Regions from separate parts of the Exiguobacterium sp. SH31 genome, predicted to be linked through region 2. Evidence: predicted binding sites of a transcription regulator. Region 2 holds the regulator's gene; the other holds the start of a gene.
The links. The regulator Rex, encoded in region 2, represses fermentation and respiration genes when NADH is low (regulators of the CRP and FNR family bind a similar motif). The targets are predictions, from matches to a motif close to TTGTGAAATATTTCACAA.

Region 1: cydD (thiol reductant ABC exporter subunit CydD) is a predicted target of Rex. The motif match lies at 5,771-5,788, and genes of this name have one in related genera.

Annotation. Positions count from the first base shown of each region.
Region 1 covers NZ_LYTG01000043.1:4,250-11,627, forward strand. The annotation lists gene A6395_RS06975 (hypothetical protein) at 1-225, shown strand, start outside; gene A6395_RS06980 (GGDEF domain-containing protein) at 303-1,373, shown strand; gene A6395_RS06985 (hypothetical protein) at 1,519-2,043, shown strand; gene cydC (thiol reductant ABC exporter subunit CydC) at 2,305-4,020, opposite strand; gene cydD (thiol reductant ABC exporter subunit CydD) at 4,017-5,741, opposite strand; gene A6395_RS07000 (Crp/Fnr family transcriptional regulator) at 5,869-6,558, opposite strand; gene A6395_RS07005 (glycoside hydrolase family 31 protein) at 6,680-7,378, opposite strand, start outside.
Region 2 covers NZ_LYTG01000075.1:8,334-15,711, reverse strand. The annotation lists gene tsaD (tRNA (adenosine(37)-N6)-threonylcarbamoyltransferase complex transferase subunit TsaD) at 1-9, shown strand, start outside; gene A6395_RS10785 (hypothetical protein) at 23-589, shown strand; gene A6395_RS10780 (DUF2599 domain-containing protein) at 1,100-1,612, shown strand; gene A6395_RS10770 (hypothetical protein) at 1,993-2,400, opposite strand; gene A6395_RS10765 (ABC-F family ATP-binding cassette domain-containing protein) at 2,397-4,298, opposite strand; gene A6395_RS10760 (redox-sensing transcriptional repressor Rex) at 4,448-5,104, shown strand; gene A6395_RS10755 (twin-arginine translocase TatA/TatE family subunit) at 5,104-5,322, shown strand; gene tatC (twin-arginine translocase subunit TatC) at 5,326-6,114, shown strand; gene A6395_RS10745 (hypothetical protein) at 6,258-7,378, shown strand, end outside.

The DNA of each region.
Region 1 (7,378 bases), on a different contig from region 2:
CTTAGACGTTATACGAGCGCGTTGGTACATTCCGACGGCACAGAATCCTCGATCCTATCGGCAGTCCGCGATGTCGTCCTGCGTTTGAACGGCCTCGACGAAGAACACGACCATTTTATCGAGACGCTCGAGCGTGAAGAACTGTACGACTTCATCAGTGCCGGTGCAGCCATCGCCGGGTATGAGACCGATGAAGACATCACGGAAGAATGGCGTGAGTGGTAACAGCTTGACGATTCATCGCGATCCAAAGTTATCATACTTGAATGAATGATTTCTATCTCGTACAAGGGGACACGTGTATGCTCACCATCATCAACTCTTTTTTCATCAACCTTTGTATTCTGTTCACCCTGTTCACCATCTCGTTCTTGCCGTTTCGTAACCAGCCTCGAATTACGCCGCAGTCGTTTTTAAAGTTGCGTATCCTGCTCGGTATCCAGAGCGGTGTCATCGCCTTGATTTTGCTCGCGAACGCGCTTCATCTCGAAAAAATATTGATTGATCTTCGTGCCATCCCGATTATGCTCGCCGTTTTGTTCGGCGGTTGGGTGAGCGGTGTCGTCGCCGGTATATTGTTTCTCATCGGTCGTTTTTTCATGATAACGGATGGCGAATACGTCGGATTTTACTTAGCTATCGCGACGATGGTCGCACTCGTCTTGCCGACGAGTCTGTTGCGGCTCAAGCTCAACAACACCCGTAACACGCTCCTTGTCTTCACGACAATCAGCGTCGCCGCGTTCGGGTCGGCGCTCTACTATGCCCTCCCGCTCGAACTGTTCTATCCCATTTTATTCGTCTATATCGTTATGATCTATGCCGGGGCCTGTGCCGCTTATCGCCTGCTCCAAGAGCTGAGACGCCACTTTGAGAACGTTCAGCATCAGCAGCAACTGGCCCGTACCGACGGTTTGACCGGCATCGCCAACCGCCGTCTGTTGAACGAGGCGATGGCCAACTTGACCGTCGAGACGGGAGAGTACGCCCTCATCCTTGTCGATATCGATCACTTCAAACGCGTCAACGACACGTACGGTCATGATGTCGGGGACGACGTACTACGCGAGCTCGGCATGTTGCTCGTCACCGAGAGTGAAGACCGACATCTCGTCGGCCGCTTCGGAGGTGAAGAATTTCTGATCATCATGCGGAACGCCAAAAAGGAAGAAGTGACCCGTCTCGCCGAATCTATACGAGAAAAAGTCTCGATGTCCCCCTTTGAGACGAGTGCAGGTACGCTTCACATCACGGTCTCGCTCGGGGCCTGCCATTCGAACGATATCGAAGTCGACAGCGTCTTGAAGCATGCCGACGAAGCGTTATACCACGCAAAAGAATCTGGACGAAACCGTTTCATTTTGGCTTCATGAAGCCGATGACGTTCTCAAAACTTTACTAACTTTGACAGTTTTCCCGCTTTACTTTCAACTAGCGAATCGGTACACTAGGCTAGACTTTGATTAGACTAACTATCATTAATCATAGATTTGACTAGAAAAAGGGGAAACACATTTCATGACAGTATTGTTATCGCTATTCGGTTTGATGTTCGTGGGATCGTTCATCCTCGACTATAAACGTGGCAAGACGTTCCGACAGTCGCTCTTTGGGGGAGTCGACACAATCAAACAGAACTTACTCATCTTTTTACGCACGTCCCTTTCGATGATGATTTTCATCGGGCCGCTCCTGCTTATGTCCATGTTTGCCTTCTCAAAACTTGTGACGTTCGAGACGGTAGCCGCCTTTATGATCGCCGTGCTTAGCATCGGCTTCGCCGAACGCATCATCGGGATGATTGTCGCTCCGCTCGTTCGGACGTTTTGGCATCAACGCGGCAAACTGATGCCGCTCTATCTCGATGCCGGACTCTATGTCTTCTTGCTGTCGATTCTCATCTTGGAGTTTCTCATGAACATCCCAGGTGTCGAATTGAACGCACCGGCAGTCGCTGTATTTTACGCGTTCGCCTTGTTCTACATCCGTTATTTGTTCAGTTTGATCCGCTTTACACTTAGTAAGGGCGTCCCGTCAAACTGAATCGACTCGTACGACCTCGACCGCAGACATCCCGTCTGCGGTTTATTTTTATTTTTCTAATTGACAATGAGAATCGTTATCACTTATACTCGAGTTGTAGCTGCCACAGCTGGACGTAACCGTTCCCCAAACTTGTTACGGCCCGTGGATTCCCCTCCACGACACTCTTTTTGAAAGCATTGCGACAACCCCCATTTGTTGCACCCAGATTTGCCATAAAAAAACGAGCGGCTCTCCGACGGAGCCGCTCGTTTTTTTCGTTCAGGCGAACACATCTTGTTCGACTTGTTTCAACTCATAAAACATGCCGCGGGCACGCATCAAGTCGTCGTATGATCCTGACTCGATGATGCGACCTGCTTCCATGACGATGATTTGGTCGAAGCGTTCGAGCCCGGTCAGACGATGGCTAACCATGACGAGTGTCGCCTCGTCCGCCTTCCGGAAAATTTCAGCGAACACATCGGATTCGGTCCGCGCGTCTAACGCCGACGTCGCTTCATCTAAAATCCAGAGCAACCCGTTCTTCAACAACGCCCGGGCGATGGCGAGCCGTTGCCGTTCCCCTCCTGACAAGTTCGCCCCTTTCTCGAGCATTGGCTCATCGAGTGCGAAACCGAGGCGGACGCTTCGCAGCGCCAGCTCCATCTCGTCATCGGAGAAGTCTCCGGCAAGGGCCAAGTTGTCTCGGACGGTACCGAAAAAGAAGTGGTTCTCTTGCATGACGACACTCGCTTGAGACCAGACCGATGTTTGTGTGACCTCATTCAAGCGCTGACCGTCGATTCGTACTTCGCCTGTCTCTGGCCTTACAAACGCGAGCAACAGTTGCAGGAGCGTCGACTTGCCAGACCCGCTCGGGCCGACGATCACGGTCTTCGATCCGCGCGGTAACGTCACATCAACTGTGTCTAGGACGGCACGGAACGTATCCGGATAGCGGTAACTTACACGTTCAAACGAAATGTCAGGCGCCGTCTGAAGCGCTATGTCGTCACGAGCCGCTTCTACCGCCACGAGGTGATCACTTGGTTCGACGACCTCGAGCAAGCGGTTTGCCGCTTGTTTACTATCGGCGTAGTGACCCGGGAAGACCGCCATCGGTGTTACGTTCTCAAACGCGGTCAATGACATCATGACGAGCATGGCCAAGAACAGGCCGTTCAGTTCGCCATCGACGACGAGGTAGGCACCGATTGCGAGCACGCCCCACGACACGAGCAGTGACGCAGCGACGACGAGCGACGAGTTGAAGAACTGGTTCGTCACGTCTTGGCGCTGTGCGGCGGCGTAACGATCGCTTCGAGCGAGCAAGTCGTCACGGGTCTGGCCGAGCTGGTCGTGCAACAATAGATCGCGGTACCCGTACATCATCTCGGTCACCCCGCTCGACAAGTCGCCGCGCAAGGCCCGAATTTCCTGGTCATGCTTCGCTCGGATGCCGGCAAACAAGATCGGAATCAAAAAGCCGGTCACGAACACCCCGAACACGAGCCAAAGGCTGACCGTCATCGAGAAGAACGTTACGAAGAAGATCGTGCTCAAGAAGACGAGCACTAAGATGATTGGCGGATAAAATACCCGCAAAAAGTAGTTTTGAAGGCTTTCGACGTCTCCGACGACACGGGCGAGCAAGTCCCCGCTCCGGTATTTGGCGAAGATGTTCGGCACGAGCGGTTCGAGCTGGCGATAAAACCGGACGCGCAGTTCGCTTAAAATCGTGAACGTCGCCCGGTGTGACGCCAAGCGTTCGCGGTAGCGGCTCCCCGCCCGAATGACGCCGAACAGCTTGATCAGGACGACCGGCACCATGAGCGCATAGAGGGGCGGCACAAGGCCGGCCCGCGACACGAGATATCCACTCGCCGCGAACAATGCGACAGCCGCTAGGCCCGCTGTATAACCGAAGAAGATCGAGAGGATGATATCCTTTTTCTCTTTCATCATCCATTTTGTGATCGTCCAAAGTGAGTTCATCCTCTCACCCCTTTCTGTAGCGTGAACAAGTCTTCGTAGGCCGGGACAGCCAGTAACTGTTCATGCGTCCCGCTCGCGACGAGGTTCCCCTCGTCCATGAACCAAATCGCGTCCGCTTGCTTGATCGTATGGAGACGGTGCGCGACCGTGACAAGCGTCGCGTCACGCGACAACTCCTCGATCGAGCGTCGAACGATTCTCTCGGTCATCAAATCGAGACCGGTCGTCGGTTCATCGAACAAGATGATACCTGGACGTTTCAAGAAGGCACGGGCCAGGGCGAGACGTTGCCGCTCACCACCGGACAGTCCGTAACCACCTTCTCCGAGCTCGGTATTCAACCCGTCCGGCAAATTGGCGATGACATCGACGAGGCCGGCGGCTTCAGCCGCCCGCATGATGTCGGTCTCGTCCGCCGTCTCACCGAGGGCGATATTAGCGGCGAGACTGCCGGCGAACAAATACGGGTTTTGCGAAATATACCCGATTGTCCCGTACCAAGACGTATTGGTGAACGATTCGAGCGGCTCCCCGTCGACGAGGACGCGGCCACTGTCCGGTTTCACAAGACCGGACAGCACGTTCAACACGGTCGTCTTGCCTGATCCGCTCGCGCCGACCAAGGCGACGTGTGACCGTGCCGGGATGACCCCGCTCAGCGGGTGGAGCGTGAAGCGACCCCCTTCATATTGGAACGAGACCGCATCGAGCACGAGTTCGGGCGTCCGGTTTGTTAGCGGTCTGTCTCCCCATTCGATACGATCGTCCGGGGCGTCGAGCGCCTCGAAGATGCGATCGGCCGCACCCATGCTGCCACGCCCCGTATGGAAGGCGCTGCCGAGGTCTTTGATCGCTAAATAGTATTCCGGGGCCAAGACAAGAATCAAGAAGCCGGCGAAAAACGTCAAGTTTTGCCAAACGACCATCTGGAGCGCCACTTCTAAAGCGACGACGCCAGTGCTGAGCATCGAGATGAACTCGAGCATGAGCCCTGACAAGAAAGCGGTCTTTAAGACGACCATCGTCGCATCCCTGAAGTCGAGACTGCTCTTCTCGATCGCTTGCGCTTCTTGCTCGGCACGTCCGTATAGCTTGAGTGTCGTCAATCCTTGAAGGACGTCTAAAAATTTCCCCGAGAACTGGTTCATTTTCTCCATCTGCTCTTCAGACTTCTTCTGGGTCGCGATACCGATGATGATGAAAAAGATTGGAATGAACGGCGCGGTCACCATCATGATGACACCTGAGATCCAGTGCTGACTGAAGACTACGACGAGAATGAGCAGCGGGATGATCGACGTCTGGATGACTTGGGGCCAGTACTGGCTAAAGTAAGCATCGACCTCATCGACCGCATCCATATAGACACTGACTTTCTTCCCGGACTGTCCGGATAGAGACGTCTCGATCGGATTCGATGTGTAGCGGTCGAGCAGTTGACGTCGAAGCGTCCGCTTCGCCCGCTCCGACAAGTTGGCACCGATACGTCCCGAGACATACCCGAACAAGGCACGTGCGAGCAATGCGAGCACGAGCCAACCTAGAGATGGGATGACACTTTGGAACGATTCGTTTTTTAAAAATACTCGGTCGACGACGTCGACGATCAAATAAGCCTGAGCCAAGATGGACAACCCGATCATCACCGCGGCGATGACGAGCCCGACGATATGTCCTTTCTCGGCCAAAGCGAGAGCTTGCAGTCGTTTCACTGCGTTCATCCTTTCTAAACGTGCATGACAATTTTTCTTTGTGATGATTCTCACTAATTATAACTGATGTAAGGGTCCATAGCGAACGCTTCGCTTATCGAGACGTGCAAAAAAACGCCACGAATGCAGCGTGGCGTCAGTGTGTCGCTTGTTCGAAATATTCAGGGTGCAACGTCACGAGTTGACGGGCGTCGAACTGGAGAATGTCTTCTTTTCGCAGTCGCGATAAGATGTGGGACACGGTCTCGCGCGATGTCCCCGACAGTCTCGAGATTTCAACTGTCGTGAACGGACAACGTACGCGCACACCGTCGGCTTCTTTTTCTCCGAGGTCTTCAATCAAGTAATGGATTGTATTGATCACTCGGTCGCTCGCACTCGGCGTGATGATTTCCTGAACACGGCGTTCGTGAAGGTCAAGGATTCGATTCATCTGACTGACGATATGCAAGAGCATCGTCGCATTTCTTGAGACGAGCGCTTCAAAGCGATCTGTCGGCATATAAATGACTTCAATATCGGTCAGCGCTTCCGCCGAATGTTGGTAATATGTTTCCGTCAACAGTCCCCGGTACGGAAACAGCTGCTTCGGCTTCAAGTAGTCGGTGTATTGATGGGTCGCCGTTTCATTGCACCGCTCGAGCTTCACATACCCACTGATTAAAAAGTAGACGCGCTCACGCGGGTCGCCTTCCATGAATAAAAGCTGCCCTTTGCGGTACGTCCGACAGTATACGTGCGGTAGCAAGCTCTCTAGCTCGCGGCTCGTGCATTTATTGAAGATATCGAGTTGTCTTAAATCGTCGACTATCCATTGCTGTCTCATGATCAATCCCTCGCTTCCCGAACTGTTCATCTTTCTTTTAGTATACGAGATTCAACTTACGAAAACGCTTACAAATTCCGACGGTTTTCTGACAAGACAAAAGAGGGGTTGCCCCCTCTCCTCAGTCGAGCATCAATTCCATGATCGCATCTTGCAAATCGCGTTCGAGTTCGAGCGCATGGAGATCAAACAGCCACGCTTCGAGTCTCGTCTTCGACGCCGCCATCCGGTAGAGGCGGTCTTTCAAATCGTAAGATATCTCGGCGCGGTCAATGAAGCGGTATAAGCGCTCCAGTCGATGACTGTTGTTCGTCACCTCGACAGGGAGCGACACCGTCACTTCCTCATCAATTTTACCGAGTTCGAGTCGTAACGTCTGCGTCTCCGGTTTATACTCGCCCGAACCGGTCACCCCGCGTACGAGTAATGTGACGGTCCGGTCTGACGGTAAGACGGACGTGTCGCCCGTGACATGAACGTGCAGGCTGCGCTCGTCCCAGTCGAGGGTGAACGTCGTCTCGGCGTAAGCCCCGGTCTCATAAGCCCGATCGGTCCCGTTATCCTCATACAGCGTGAACCTGTTCGATGCACCTGGGAAGACGACGACTTCGAGATCGGTCGGGTTGTCGGTGTCGTTGCGTCCAGAGCGATGAGCGGCCAGCGGGACGATCGCTCCAGCTTTCGCGAACACGGCCTGCTCGTCAAGTCCACGGAATATACGGATCGACTTGTCGCCTGAGTAACGATGACCTGTAAAGAAGTCGAACCAATCGCCTTTCGGCAGCCAGACGTTCGTCGCCGCGACGTGAAGCCGCTTGTT
Region 2 (7,378 bases):
ACAGTCTAGGGGGAACAGAGAGATGACGAAACGTATCATCATTGGAGGGCTCATCGTATTGCTCGTCGTTGCGACGTTTTTGCAAGTACGTGAGATCATCCGCGCTTATAATATCGCTTATGTAGAAGAAATCGTCCCAGAAGAGACGCGGGTCCGTTCGCTGACGGGCGCTGATACGCTCGAAGGCATCACCCGTGTGACCGGTGAGAACACACTCATCGAGACGCTGTATGGTTATAAGAATCTAGAAGACCAAGACATCAAGAGCGTCATCGTCGTTGACCGTAACCTCGGCGTGCAGCCGAAAGCGAGCGACGCCTATTACGAGCTCTTCCCGGGCCGTGAGGCGACAGAGGAAGAAGCGGCCAAGTTCGATGCGCTCGTCAAAGAGTTCGACGAACAACAACTGTTCGCGCAAGTCATCTCGGCCCATGAGGCCCGTTATGTGACGAACCGCGAAGAGACGCTGACGTTTTATAAAGTGTTCGTCCGCGACGTCGATACGAACGAGTACGTCTTCTTTATCACGGAAGACGGTATCAAGCTCGACTTCCACACGCGCGGCTTCCAACCGCTGCGCTACTTCTAAAAAAGGCTCACAGAAACGGATATTGTCCGTCTCTGTGAGCCTTTTTCATTTGTCTTCGATGAAGAACGTGACGACGAGAAAAGAACTGCAACTACGGTAGACTTTATAGAAAATGCGCCAAGTGAGTATCGATAGTCAGCCGGCCAATAATATGTGCGCATGGATGGGACGCAATTCATAATCCATCAAGCGGATATTTTTAGTCTACTCCATTGATTTCACCTACTTTCTGTTGTTCGTTTACATAGTCTATCTGACAGTCGGATGAACCGGGCTCGTCACTTTATGGTGATCTTTTTAATAGTGGACTCTGGATAAAATTATAATCACAAAAATGGGAAATGGTTACTTTGAGGGCCATAAGCCTAGTATATTTTTCATGACCTAAGAAAATTGTTGTACTATTGTCCTTTTTGTTTTGATAAAAAAGACATCTAGAAAATTGATTAGCAATCTTGAATACTATTAGAAGGTAGTCGAATTATTCACGAAGATGGAGAGTACAAAATTGTGAATGAAAAAGGTGAGGTAGAGGTCTTCATTGGCTCCCCTTGGGCGAAAGACAGTAATGGAAACGAAGTCGAAACATATTATGAGATTAAAGACCAACAGTTGATCCAACATATTGATTATGAAAGAACGGATTATCCTTTAGTCGCTGATCCATTGTTCTGCTCGGATACAATCGATAATACAGCGTCGAAGTATACGGACTCTAATACTTTTTCTGTATATCCACGGACATGTGCACGAACGTATATTACAGCTAGCTATACTTTGGGTGGCGCATTATTAGGCGTTTTTGGGTCAACTGCCATCGGAAAACAGATGTGGTCTGAAGTTGTAGCAGACGCTTCGTATCAAGCGACAAGTACGGCAAACCGCCCGAAGCTCAAAGATCAATTTATCTGTCATGCAGTTAACCCGACTACGATTTGGAAATCATCTTGGAATCTAGATACGAATCGACCGGATGTTTCATTGTTGGATACGTATAAAGCACTTTGTAATCCAGACTATTAAAGGCGAGGTAAACTATGAACATTCAATACTTTGAACCAGATTCGTTATTTTTCATTGTAATCGCGTTGCTAATCCTCTATCCAATCCTTCTTTTAGTAGGGGTGACTACGAGTAAAACAAATCTTATTGGAAAGATTATTTACGGTATTTCAGCATTCTTTTATGCTTACGTGATTTGGTATAGCTACAGCCTAGGCATTTACTTAGACGAGATGTCTGATCCGGCACAAGATGAAGTCATCTTTGGTAGTATAGGATATTTCCATTTAATTTTGTTGGCATTCCCCTACATCTTTTTAACGATGGGTTTTACGTTCAAACAGCATACTCGATCATAATAAAAGAGCGCCTTCCGCTATACGCGGATTGGCGCTCTTTCGTCAGTTTTTCGGTTGTCGATAATTATTTCGATACCACATATTCACCCGGCTCACGACGTAGACGACAAACGCGAGCACCCACATGAACAGCGTCTCTCGATAAAAGTGGCCCCAGACCGAGCCAGGCGCATAAAAGCTATGCACCGTGACATCGATCGGCCAAATGACGAGCCGGATGAACAACGTGCTCATAAGCAAGCCGCTGAAGAGGCTGATGATGATACCGGACCATGTTTGGATGATAAACCCGACGACAATCGGCAGGAAGTAAAATAAAATGGTCGGGACGTTCGTCGCCTCGCCGCGGATGAGTTCCGAGATATATTCGGTCCCACTCGGCACGATGTAGACGAACCCGGTCAGGAATGCATGCATCCAATCGATCCGCATGGCACGGGAACGCATCATGAATGGAGTTCCTCCCATTCTGTGAACAGTTCCGTGATCGACTCTTTCGTCGCGTCGGACTCGGTCGACAGCTCTTGGGCGCGGGCGAAGTCGTTGAACACGTCCGGTTCGCATAACAGCTGCTCGATTTCTTCAAGCCGAGCTTCGTGGCGCTCGATTGTCAGCTCGATCTCTTCGACCCGCTGTTTCAACCGGCGTTCTTCGCGCTGCTGTTCCTTGTCGGCGCGCTGCTTCTTGACGACGACTTGTTTCGTCTCCTCGCGGGCGAGCCGGGCAAGGTCCTCGAGCTCTTCTTTCTTCTCGACGTAATAAGAGTAGTCGCCGAGGTACTCATCGATGCCGTTCGGCGTGATCTCTAAGACACGCGTGGCGAGCCGGTCGATGAAGTAACGGTCGTGGGAGACGAACAGGATCGTCCCGGGATAGTCGACGAGCGCGTTCTCGAGGATCATCTTCGAGTCGAGGTCCAAGTGGTTCGTCGGCTCATCCAAGACGAGCAAGTTCGGTTGCTCGAGCTTGAGCTTGGCGAGCGTCAGCCGGGCTCGTTCGCCGCCGGATAGTTCTTGGACGCGTTTCATGACGTCGTCGCCGCTGAACAAGAACTGGCCGAGTAGACTGCGGACTTCTTGCTCGCGCATGAGCGGCCAGTCGTTCCAAATCTCATCGATGACGCGGTTCGCGTCCGACAAGTTCTGTTGTTCCTGGTCGTAGTAGCCGATCTCGACGCCGGTACCGTAGCGGATGTCACCGGTGAGCGGTGGTTGTTGTTTCGTCAACACTTTGAGGAGCGTCGATTTGCCGACCCCGTTCGGGCCGACGAGGGCGACCGACTCGCCGCGCTGCAGTTGGAAACGCAAGTTCTGTGCAATCGGTTCTTCGTAGCCGATGGCGAGGTCGCTGCCGCTCAACACATCGTTCCCGCTTTGACGTTTGATCGAGAACGACAACACCGCGCTCCGCTCATCACCGTCCGGCACGTCCATGCGGTCGATTTTCTCGAGCCGCTTGCGGACGCTTTGGGCGCGTTTCGTCGTCGTCGCCCGGGCAATGTTCCGTTGGATGAAGTCTTGCATCTTGGCGATCTCTTCTTGTTGCGAATCGAACTGCTTCTTCTCTTGCTCGTAGAGCGCGGCCTTCTGCTCGAGGAATTTCGTATAGTTCCCGACGAAGCGGCGGCTGCGGTTGCGTGACAGCTCGTAGACGACAGAGACGACGCGGTCGAGGAAGTAACGGTCGTGGGAGACGATGAGGACGGCACCTTTATAGCCGCTCAAATATTTCTCGAGCCAGCTGAGCGTCTCGATGTCCAAATGGTTCGTCGGCTCATCCAAGATGAGCAGGTCCGGGCTTTGCAGGAGCATCTTCGCTAAGGCAAGACGTGTCCGCTGTCCGCCTGAGAGCGTATCGATCCGACGTTCGAAGTCGTCCGGATAAAACCGCATCCCGTGCAAGATCGAGCGGATCGTCGCTTCGTACTGATAGCCGCCGCGGTCTTTGAACGTGTGTTGCTCCTCGTCATACGCCGCGAGCAGACGCTCGTAGGCGGCCGGGTCGTTCAAGATGCGCTCCGAGCCCATGTCTTGCTCCATCTGGCGGAGCGTCTTCTCTTGTTCGATCAAGTCGGTGAAGACGGTGAGCATCTCGTTCCACATCGTCTCGTTCGATTCTAATCCTGAGTCTTGGGCGAGATAGCCGATCGTCACGTCTTTTGGCTTCATGATGTCGCCCGAGTCATAGTTGTACTCGCCGGCGATGACTTTTAACAGTGTCGACTTGCCGGCGCCGTTGCGGCCGACGAGGGCGACGCGTTCGCCTTCTTGGATTTCTAGTTTGACATTCTCTAAAATCGGCTCGACGCCGAACGATTTGGATAAGTTGTTGACTTGCAGTAGGATCAAGTGAAAAAACCCCTTTCTCTCTGTTTAGTATACTTTATTTCTTCCCCTTTTCAGGTATATTCATTGAGTGCTTATGTGAATTCGTTTACAATCAAGGTGTATGAAATCAGATTCGTTTGAAACGCGTCGTAAAAAGGAGGCTCTTTCTGTTGAGTCAAAACGAACCAAAGATTCCGCAAGCGACAGCCAAACGGTTGCCACTATACTATCGGTTTATCCAAAGCCTACATTCGTCAGGGAAACAGCGTGTCTCTTCTGCTGAACTGAGCGAGGCGGTCAAGGTCGATTCGGCAACGATTCGCCGTGACTTCTCATACTTCGGTGCGCTCGGTAAAAAGGGATATGGCTATAACGTACAGTATCTGTTAGAATTTTTCCGTAAGACGCTGAATCAAGACGAGATCACGAACGTCGCCTTGGTCGGGGTCGGTCATCTCGGGACAGCGTTCGTCAACTATAACTTCCTTAAAAACAATAACACACATATCGTCGTCGGGTTCGACGCAGACGAGACAAAAGTCGGCACGACGATGTCAGGTGTCCCGATTCATCACGTCGATGAGATGGAACAGATCATGAAGCAAAACAAGATCGATGTCGCCATCCTCACGGTCCCGTCCGCTTACGCGCAACCGGTCGCCGATGATTTGGTCCGCTATGGCGTTCGAGGGATCTTGAACTTCACGCCGGCACGATTGACTGTACCGGACACGGTCCGCGTCCATCATATCGACTTGTCGATCGAACTCCAGTCGCTCATTTACTTTATGCAACACTATCCATCCGCTGAGGGGGTCCATCAATAATGGAATTTCTACAATCATCACTCGTCGTCGGTATGCCAGGTGGCGTCAGTATTTTCGTCATCGCCATCATCGCGCTCATCCTCTTCGGGCCGAAGAAATTGCCAGAGTTCGGCCGGGCAGCAGGGCAGACGCTCCGTGAGTTCAAAAATGCCACGAACGGTATGATGAAAGAGCACGACGAGACCGACAAGAAAGAAATTGAGAAGAAAGAGCAGTAAGCCATGAGCCATCAACCTGATCAAGAACGGGCACTGTCCGATCACTTGACAGAGCTGCGGAGACGACTGATGCTGTCGGCATTTGTCGTCTTTGCCTTCTTTCTGATCGCTTTGCCGAGTGTCAAGTACGTGCTCGCCTATCTGCAGGCGGACCTCGTCGAACGAGGGCTCGAGCTGAACGCCTTTGGGGTCGCGGACCCGCTCATGATCTACTTGAACTTGGCGCTCGTCATCGGGCTCGTCGCATCGGGTCCATTTCTACTGTATCAACTGTGGGCGTTCGTCGCACCTGGTCTGCATCCGAATGAACGAAAATGGACGCTCGCCTATATCCCGGTCATCTTTATCTTGTTCCTCATCGGTCTCGCATTCGCCTACTATTGGTTGTTCCCGCTCGTCCTCGATATCTCGACGGACCTCGGGCAAGACCTCGGTCTGACACAGATCATCGGAGCGACGAACTATTTCACGTTCCTGTTGCAGCTGACGATCCCGTTCGGGCTGTTGTTCCAACTTCCGGTCGTGACGATGTTCTTGACACGCATCGGTGTCGTGACACCGTACTTCCTCTCGAAAATTCGGAAGTACGCTTACTTCGCCTTGTTCGTCATCGCGGCATTCATCACGCCGCCGGATTTGACGTCGCACCTCATGGTGTCGCTGCCGCTCTTCTTCCTATATGAGATCAGCTTATCGATCTCGCGCGTGACGTATCGCGGTGTGCTCCGACGTGAGAAAGAAGCGCAAGTGAAAGAACAGATGGATTTGATGAAACAGATGAATGAGAAATGAACACTACGTCATGAGACGGAGTGTTCTTTTTTTATAATTTAGGGCTATTCAATTTTGAAAAAACAACTTAAAATTAGTAATGTTAAATCAAAAATGGATTATTTTTGAAAGTTATGTATTCATAAACAGAAATGAGGAGAACGATGAACAAATGGTTATGGAGCATACTCGTTGTGCTCGTCATGGTGGCGGCGCCCGGATTAGATGTTCGGGCAGATAGTTATGCCAAGCCTGAAATTATTCCGGCGGGAGAAGTGGTAGGAAATAGTGAATATGTGTGGCGCTCGGGAGATCCTGAGACGCTCGTACATGTGAAGACCGGTGAAGTCTATACATTACCGATTCGAGTGTCTGCTGCTTATAATATTTATGCGATCGGGGATGGCCGATTTATGTTAAAAGGGTGGCCGGAGTGGGTGATGTGGGATATACGTACGAATGTAGCGACGACATTCCCAATCGAAGCAGGAAGTGAGAATCGACTCGTCTCAACGAATGTAACAACAGGAATGATGTTATGGGCTGATGACGAAAAGTATATCATCACATCGATGTCAGGTGATATTCGCGGATTGCTCACGAAAGGCAGTGGTCAGGTATACAGTTTGCTCGATGATGGGAACGTCCTCGCGTTCGCCGACGGTCAAGTGACGAAGCGGACGGTTACAGGAGAAGTGCTTGAGACAATCAGTTCCTATTCAGGACAGGTGAAGTGGGCCCGTCACATCAAAGAAGCGAATCAATGGTTCGTAATCAAAAGCGATGACTCGGAGCACATGTTTATTTTCGATTTGGCGACGAAACGATGGATTGAGAAAGATGCGCCAGACGTAAGTAATCTTACGTGGAAAGACGGCACCTACTACTTTATGACGCGAGAAATGTATACGACATTCTATGTCAGTTATAACGTCAGCACGAATGAGTGGAAAGAGGCACCAATTGATGACGCTGACATTCGACAACACGGTCCTTGGTACGTTTTTGGCATGAAGAAGACGGAGGTCTACACACCGGAGTCTTTATGGAAAGCGCCATGGCAATTGAATATTAATGTTCCGAAAACGACGACTCGCTATGAGGTAGGTCGTCCCTATGAGGTCAGCGGAACGGCGACACTCGTCGATGGAACAGCCTTACCGATTCCATGGACTGAGCTGACTGCACGTTTAGCCTATCAAGACGATCCATTCGTTTGGGAGCAAGGGAAACTGACGCTACAGACGAATGAATCGTATGACATGATTTTTAAGTGGAACGATTT